DNA from 2 places in the Lysinibacillus sp. NPDC093688 genome. Region 2 is predicted to be linked to the other one. Evidence: riboswitches for the same ligand, from Rfam matches in the RefSeq annotation. Region 2 holds a riboswitch; the other holds the start of a gene.
The links. Region 2 has a riboswitch for glycine ahead of ACQKN2_RS12070 (amino acid permease). Riboswitches for the same ligand answer to the same signal wherever they lie in the genome.
Positions count from the first base shown of each region.

Region 1: another riboswitch for glycine. It lies ahead of gcvT (glycine cleavage system aminomethyltransferase GcvT); the one in region 2 lies ahead of ACQKN2_RS12070 (amino acid permease).

Region 1 covers NZ_JBNNUX010000020.1:21,638-26,077, reverse strand. Annotated here, with positions in the region: gene comGD (competence type IV pilus minor pilin ComGD) at 1-45, shown strand, start outside; gene ACQKN2_RS15805 (hypothetical protein) at 38-355, shown strand; gene comGF (competence type IV pilus minor pilin ComGF) at 348-773, shown strand; gene ACQKN2_RS15795 (hypothetical protein) at 751-951, shown strand; gene ACQKN2_RS15790 (shikimate kinase) at 971-1,486, shown strand; glycine riboswitch at 1,631-1,723, shown strand; gene gcvT (glycine cleavage system aminomethyltransferase GcvT) at 2,002-3,105, shown strand; gene gcvPA (aminomethyl-transferring glycine dehydrogenase subunit GcvPA) at 3,130-4,440, shown strand, end outside.
Region 2 covers NZ_JBNNUX010000013.1:31,676-36,115, reverse strand. Annotated here, with positions in the region: gene ACQKN2_RS12080 (lipoate--protein ligase family protein) at 1-399, opposite strand, end outside; gene ACQKN2_RS12075 (rhodanese-like domain-containing protein) at 888-1,271, shown strand; glycine riboswitch at 1,788-1,864, shown strand; gene ACQKN2_RS12070 (amino acid permease) at 2,027-3,379, shown strand; gene ACQKN2_RS12065 (glutaminase) at 3,537-4,440, opposite strand, start outside.

The DNA.
Region 1 (4,440 bases), on a different contig from region 2:
AAGGTTGTGATTACATTAGGACGAGGGAGATCAAGGGTTGAATGAATCTGGTTATTCATTTGTGGAAACAATATTATCAGTAGTCATTGTCATGTTAATATGCACGACATTAATACCAGTTAGCTATACGATGAAAACGACTCTTTATAATAAGAAGTTGGAGGTTATCGCAGCTGAAACGGCCTACGAAGGCTTAAAGCATTATCGCTATCTACAGCAAACGGAAGGTACTAAAATAATTGAAAATATAGAATTTAAGTGGTTTATGAATGGGCAAGGGATATGCGTAAGCTTTCAAAATACGCGAGAATTACGTAAAAAATGTATACAACTGCCAGGTGAAGTCGATGAATGAGAGAGGCTATACATTATTAGAAGCATTGTTTCAATTAGTTGTATTTGTGCTTATTGCGTATCTTGTTGTGTTCATTATGCTTTGGTTTGCAGAAATGAAAACAACGGTGCTATCTGATGAACAATCAAAGTGGGAGCTTTTTGTTTATGATTTGAATATGTATGTAAATGATATTTCTTCATTTACGATTCGAAAAGATCAAAAGAGAATAACCTTCCAAGTAGCAGATACCATTCATAATATTGATTGTTACAGCAATATTATTCGTGATCAAGTGAATGGTGGTCATGTACCGATGCTGATTGGTATTAATAAATGCCAGTTCAAATATGAAGAAAATATGTTAACAGTAGCTGTTGAACTTCCAAGTGGTATTAAAAAGGAGCGAACTTTCTATGTTCCAGTTATTGAAAAATGACAAAGGGGCTATTTTTTTAATTGCGATTGCATTATTATTTTTTGTAACTACTTTTGTCCTTACGTATTGTACGTCTTATGAGATTCAGTTTCGAACATATGATTGCCTAGAAAAGCTGAATGTTCGAGCTGCGATAAATTTATTAGGACAAATTTTGTCAGACAGTGTAGAATCGTAGTTATAAGAAGGTGATTCGAATGCGAAAAATATATTTAGTTGGCTTTATGGGCTCCGGAAAAAGTGCGTTAGGAAGACGTTTAAGCTATTTGTTAAAGATGCCTTATTACGATATGGATCGTGAGATTGTTAGACAGCAGGGTATGACAATTCCGCAGATATTTGAAAAATACGGAGAAGCGCGTTTTCGAGAAATAGAAACAGAATTTTTGAAAAACTTCCGAGACGAAGCTTGTATTATTTCAACAGGCGGTGGAGTGGCAATCAATGCTGAAAATCGAAAAATAATGAGACGTAGTGGACTCGTATTTTTTTTAGATGCGACATTCGAAGATATTTACAAACGAATACAGCATGATCCGAACAGACCGATTGTACAGAGCTCGACGAAAGAGGATTTAGAGCAGCTGTATCATTACAGAAGAAAGTTCTATCGTGAAGTAGGGCATATACAAGTGTTAACGGAGGGGAGAACAATCCGCCAAATTCTTGAGTATTTAGTATTCCAAGTTAAAAGGCTAAAAGGCGAACTATAATGCATTATGTTTATTTTAATGTTCGTGTTTTAATATAAATTAAAAAATGATTGCCTTTTCAATGCAATTAATGTTAGGATATAGACAAATAAGTTACTTAATGTTCATTGAATACTAAATAGTACCAAGTTGATACTTGGGCGGATGATTATACGGGGAGAGCACGTGTAGACGTCACCGAAGGAGCAAGTAACAAAGTGTTATGAATCTCTCAGGTAAAAGGACTCGTATAAGACGCAACTCTGGAGAGAGCTGTATTACAACAGCCACCAAAGGGGAAAGCCGGCTGATTGGCATTGTAGCAATGCGAGCCAGTCTGGTGTAACTTTCAGGTGCAAGGACAGAGAATCCCGAAAAGGGGTTCGTCTGTCTTTTTTTATGTCAAAATGTTTTACCTAATGTTGTTAGTTCCTCTTTATTTGGATGAACAAACAGGGAAAGCATGACTGTACAACTAAAAAAACAGACGAACTACTACCAGTAAAAATGTAACGAACAATAAGGGGGCAAAAACAATGACGAACGAATTAAAACGTACACCTCTATTTGAAGAATATGCAAAACATGGCGGTAAAACAATTGACTTCGGTGGATGGGAATTACCAGTGCAATTCTCTTCTATTAAAGAAGAGCATGATGCAGTACGTAATCGTGCTGGCTTATTTGATGTATCACATATGGGTGAGATTTTAGTAACTGGACCTAATTCACTAGATTTTTTACAAAATCTTTTGACAAATGATATTTCCAAAATTGCAGTAGGTCAAGCGCAATATAATGCAATGTGCTATGAAGATGGTGGTGTTGTCGATGATTTATTAACGTATAAATTAGCAGACAATCATTATTTATTATGCGTGAACGCGTCAAATATTGAAAAAGATTATGATTGGATGATGGAAAATCAACATCAATATGATGTGACGATCGACAACCAATCAGAGGCTTATGCACAAATTGCCCTTCAAGGTCCATTAGCAGAAGAGGTTCTTCAAACATTAACAGAGACTGATTTACAAACGATTAAATATTTCCGTTTCCAAGCAGATGTTGAAGTTGCTGGTCATAAAGCATTAGTATCTCGTAGCGGTTACACAGGAGAAGATGGTTTTGAACTATACGGCTCTCCAGAAGATATTAAAGCATTATGGAGTAAAATCTTAGAGGCTGGAAAAGACAAAGGTGTGGTTCCTGCAGGTTTAGGCTGCCGTGATACACTTCGTTTTGAAGCAGGTCTTCCATTATACGGGCAAGAGCTATCAGCAACAATTTCACCTCTTGAGGCTGGTATTGGTTTTGCTGTGAAGTTAAATAAAGAGGACTTTAATGGTCATGATGCATTAGTGGCGCAAAAAGAAAATGGGCTGTCACGTAAAATTGTGGGCATTGAAATGATTGATAAAGGAATTCCTCGTCATGGCTACAAAGTGTTTAAGGATGGTAAGGAAATCGGTGAAGTGACAACAGGTACACAGCTTCCTTCTTCTAAACGTAATGTTGGTCACGCATTAATTGACAGTCAATTCACAACTATCGGAACTGAATTAGAAATCGAAATTCGTGGTAAGTACTTAAAAGTAGTAACAGTTGAAACACCGTTTTACAAGCGTTCAAAATAATATTGAAAAGAGGGACCTACATTTATGAAACATCGTTATTTACCAATGACGGAGCAAGATAAACAAGAAATGTTAGACGTAATCGGTGTATCCTCAGTTGATGAGTTATTTGAGGATATCCCAGAAAAAGTACGTTTTAAAGGCCTATATGATATTAAAGAAGCAAAATCTGAATCAGCTTTATTAAAAGAATTAACGGCAATGGCTGCGAAAAATAAAGATACAAATGCTAACGTATCGTTTTTAGGTGCAGGCGTATACAACCACTATAAACCGGTTATCGTGGACCATGTTATTTCTCGTTCAGAGTTTTACACAGCGTATACTCCTTATCAACCAGAGATTTCTCAAGGGGAATTACAAGCAATTTTTGAATTCCAAACGATGATTGCAGAGCTTACAGGTATGGATCTAGCAAACTCTTCTATGTATGATGGAGGAACAGCATTAGCTGAAGCTGGTATGCTTGCAGCTGGCCATACACGCCGTAAGAAAATTTTAGTATCTGAAACGGTTCATCCCGAGTATCGTGATGTCGTTGCTACATATGCATACGGTCAATCCATTGAAATTGTTACGGTTCCACAAAAAGATGGTGTGACAGATGTAGAAGCTTTAAAGGAATTAATTGATGATAATACGGCAGCTGTTATTTCACAATATCCTAACTTCTTTGGTCAAATAGAGGACTTACAAGTAATTGGCGATATTGCGCATGAAGCAAAAAGTTTATTTGTTGTCTCTTCAAATCCACTTGCACTAGGAATTTTAACACCACCTGGTAAGCTAGGTGCTGATATTTGTGTAGGGGATGCACAGGTCTTCGGTATTTCTGAAGCATTCGGTGGCCCACACTGTGGTTTCTTTGCAGTAACAACGAAGCTAATGCGTAAAGTTCCTGGTCGTCTTGTTGGTGAAACAGTAGATGGTGAAGGTCGTCGTGGTTATGTTTTAACATTACAAGCACGTGAACAACATATCCGTCGTGATAAAGCTACGTCTAATATTTGTTCGAACCAAGCGCTTCTTGCACTTGCTGCTTCTGTAGCAATGACTGCTCTAGGTAAAGAAGGCGTTCGTGAAATGGCTATGCAAAATATCGCGAAAACTCGCTATGCTAAAAATGCCTTTGAAGCGGCAGGCTTCACAGTAGCATTCCAAGGTGCACACTATAACGAAATCGTTGTGAAGACAAGTAAATGTGTGAAAGAAATTAATAAAGGCTTAATTGAAAAAGGTATCATCGGTGGTTATCCTTTAGGTCAAACATATGACTCTCTTAAAAATCACGTGCTAATCGCTGTAACAGAATTACGCACGAAGGAAGAAATTGAT
Region 2 (4,440 bases):
GGTATTAGGCACACTAAAATACGCATCCATACCTAGATTATGAAAACCTTGCAATATCCCTTCGCTTAACACTCTATATGCCTCTGTCACTGATTCAGGCATATCTGGATAGCTTTCTGAAACAATGACGCTATATGTCAACTCATGTTCATGCAAAACGGCTCTACCACCTGTTGGTCGACGAACAAAGCCTAAACCTTGTTCTTGTACAGCCTCGAAATTAATATCTCTTTTCGCCTGCTGAAAATAGCCAATCGAAAGAGTTGCTGGCTCCCACTCATAAAAACGAATGACTGGTGGAATTAAACCTTCACTATGCCAATCGAGTAATGCTTCGTCTAATGCCATATTGAAAGATGGGCTACATTTCCCTGAATTTAGAAAATACCAAGTTGTCATATTTTCATCTCCTACGAATATTAAATTATCCTTTGCGAATGTGTACAAAATAAAGCTCATCGCCATAGCGTGTGGTTGATTTCCGTTACGGCTGGGCGCTTTCCTGGGGGCGTCCGATGAGCCGCTTCGCTTCGCTGCAGGGTCTCATCTGTGACGCTGATCCCCGAGGAGTCGCCCAGCCTTCACTCCAATCAACCTATATATGGCATACGTTTTAGCAAATGCCATCCGACTCCTGGAGATGAGCCAAAAATAATGTTTCTCAAAATTTTGACACTCTGCGTTTAGTTCTATTTCTTTATTGAAGTAATCATCCACCTAAGTCTAAAAATGTGGTGGAATGATTCTGTGACCTTTCACTAATAACATCCATACATATAGATAGATTAATTCTAGCCACAATCTAATTAATTTTATCAAACTCATTGGACTATCGCTAGCGCATCTTTTATAATAATAAAGAAGATAGAAAGGGGTAAGAAATTTTGTTGAACATACTTATCACAATCGGTGTTATTTTAGTAGTCGTAATTGCATATATCGGCATCAATGCACTACGACTAAAAAAAGCCGTAACAAACCTAACACAAGAACAATTTATTGAAGGCTATCGTAGAGCACAGCTTATCGATGTACGTGAGCAAAAAGAATTTGATGCAGGTCACATTCTTGGTGCACGAAATGTTCCTTCAACAACTCTACGTCAACGTCACAAAGAAATTCGCCCAGATTTACCAGTATATTTATACTGTCAAAATACAGGCCGTAGCGCACGTGCTGCTCTATTTCTTAAAAAACGTGGCTACAACCAAATTTACCAACTTCAAGGCGGCTTCCGTACTTGGACAGGTAAAATAAAGTCCAAAAAATAATTTTAAAAAATCGTTAAGGCATTCGTGACTACTATATCACTTTGTTTTAAACGAAAAGAAACCATCTCAAATGACTATGAGATGGTTTACTTTTTGCGAAAAATTCTGAGTTTCTACTATATTATATTTATTATTTAACGTCTGACAACTTATTTCTTGCTCACCAAGTTCTTGATCGTACATAGGCCAGAAAAAAGTAGAGCAACAACGTGAGGCAATATAATGCTCACATTCAACTTCCTATACCCAAATTCTAGCTGCTTCCCTCACACGTTCCTCGCCTCTTTTAACCCTTCATACCAAACACTAACTATTATCCATATTTTAACGTATGTCTAAAAATACTATTTTTCGTAAAATATTTACCTAGACGAACTCCAATCTTCTTTTTTTCAGAAAATGACTGAAATTTACCCTTGAATAATTATGGTAGCACTGATAGGATGTATAATATCTTAAAATAATGTCATCAAGACATACAATACAAGCTATGAATGCTATGGATAAAACTATAGCAGGAGCAGTTCTGGAGAGAGCGCATTTTGCGTCGCCGAAGGGTTCACTATCTCAGGCAAAAGGACAGAGGAGTAATATCAACTTTCATCATGAAAGCTATACCACACGAATGTTTTCTTTTTTTGCATACAACATTCGCAATTGGTATTTGTTATTCTGTCGTTTACGAGACTAGTGTCACTACTAGTCTCTTTTTTATTTCCAGTCATAGTTTTTACGTATCTTTGAGGGGGAGCAACGTGGAACAACAACAACAATTAAAACGTGATTTAAAAAATCGCCATGTGCAGCTCATTGCGATTGGCGGAACAATCGGTACTGGTTTATTTTTAGGCTCTGGTAAAGCCATTGCTTTAGCGGGACCTTCCATCATCTTTGCCTATCTAATTGTCGGAACCGCCTTATTTTTCGTCATGCGGGCGTTAGGTGAACTGTTATTATCAAATGCTGGCTATACATCATTTACTGATTTCGCATCCGAATACATAGGTCCTTGGGCAGGTTACATCACCGGCTGGACATACTGGTTCTGCTGGATTATGACCGCTATGGCAGATATTATTGCTGTCGGCGTTTATGTACAATATTGGTTTGATATACCACAATGGGTGCCTGCAATTGGCTGTTTAGTACTGTTATTAATGTTGAATTTATTAACTGTAAAACTATTTGGCGAACTAGAGTTTTGGTTTGCACTTATAAAAGTCATTACAATTGTTGCATTGATTGTGATTGGACTATTCATGTTATTTACAGGTTTTCAAACAAGCTCTGGTACAGTTTCTGTTGAAAATCTTTGGGCACATGGCGGGTTATTCCCGAATGGCATACACGGATTCCTAATGGCATTCCAAATGGTTGTTTTCGCTTTTGTTGGTGTCGAGTTAGTAGGGGTTTCTGCTGCTGAAACGGCCAATCCCAAAAAAAACATTCCTTCTGCCATTAACAAAATTCCAATACGCATTTTATTATTCTACGTAGGGGCGTTATTTGTTATTTTATGCATTAATCCTTGGAATGAAATGTCTGCCTCTAGTAGTCCATTTGTACAAGTATTTACACTAGCTGGTATTCCAATTGCTGCAGGTATTATAAATTTTGTCGTTCTAACATCTGCTGCTTCGGCTGGTAATAGTGGTTTATTTTCTACAAGCCGCATGCTTTTTAATCTTGGAAACAACAAGCAAGCTTCGCCAATGTTTGCAAAGCTCAATAAAAACAGTGTACCAAGTAACGCACTTGTTGTGTCTGCAATTGTTGTATCCGCTGGTGCATTACTAAGTAAATTAATGCCTGAAAACGCCTTTAGTGTTGTGACAACAATTAGTGCCATTTGCTTTATCTGGGTGTGGAGTATTATTTTAATCTCTCATATCATCTATAAACGTAAAAATCGTGCACTTCATGAAGCATCAATTTTCAAGGCACCTTTCACTCCGTTCGTAAACTATTTAGTACTTGCTTTCTTTGCATTTCTATTAGTAGTGATGTTCATTTCAGAGGCAACTCGTACAGCATTACTATTGACACCAATTTGGTTTATTTTGCTGCTGATTATTTATAAGATGAAAAGAAAGAAAGCAATACGCTAGTTGTATTGCCCTGGATAGGGACACTTTAAGCAATGTGAAGCTATTCAGGGCTTTTTTATTGCAAATTAACGGTATAATATTGGCGGATGTTTAGAAATCCGCTGAATGAAGTAAAAAAAGATGACTCCATATACTGAAGTCATCTTTCTTTCATTGGTTAAAAAATATTCATATTCCACTCGGTAGCGATATGCTTAAGTAAATTCACTCCGGCTACGCTGTTCCCGATGTCATCAATTGCTGGTCCATATATGCCAATACCGCACCCAGCAGGAAAAGGTGAATCTAAGCCTGCATGACTTGGCACAGCCGCCAAAATCGCTCCAGAAACGCCACTTTTAGCGGGTAACCCGATAAATGCAGCAAATTTACCAGAAGCATTATACATACCGCAAGTAACCATCAATGCCTTTGCTAATTTTGCTACTTGCTTTGGAAAGAGCTGTTTATTTAATAGAGGGTGGTAGCCATCATTGGCGATGACTAAACCAATCATCGCTAAATCTGAAACATTTACTTCAATAGCACACTGTTTCAAATAAACCTCTAATGCCTCCTCTACGGGACAGTCTAAAAAGCCAGAATCCATTAAATAATAGGCTAATGAACGATTTCGATTTGCAGTTTGCCACTCCGATTGATAAACCTCTTCATTAACCTTTAATTCCTTGCCAACCATTTGTTCTAAAAATTGGAGAATTTTCGAAACCTTCTCTTGCGGAGAATTTCCGTCAAGCATAGAGGATACTGTAATTGCTCCTGCATTAATCATTGGATTAAAAGGTTTTCCAGGCTGATGGCTTTCTAAACGAATGATTGAATTGAAGGTGTCACCTGTAGGTTCAACATCTACTCGTTCTAAAACAAAAGGTAATCCTCGTTCCATACACGCTAAAATAAATGTAACGACCTTTGAAACACTTTGTAGCGTAAATAGTTCCGTTGTCTCTCCGGCTTTCATTTCGTCATTATTAGTTCCGATAATCGAAATCGCTAATTGATTTGGATCTTTTTCCGCTAAAGCGGGAATATAGCTTGCGCATTTCCCCTCTTTTGCATAA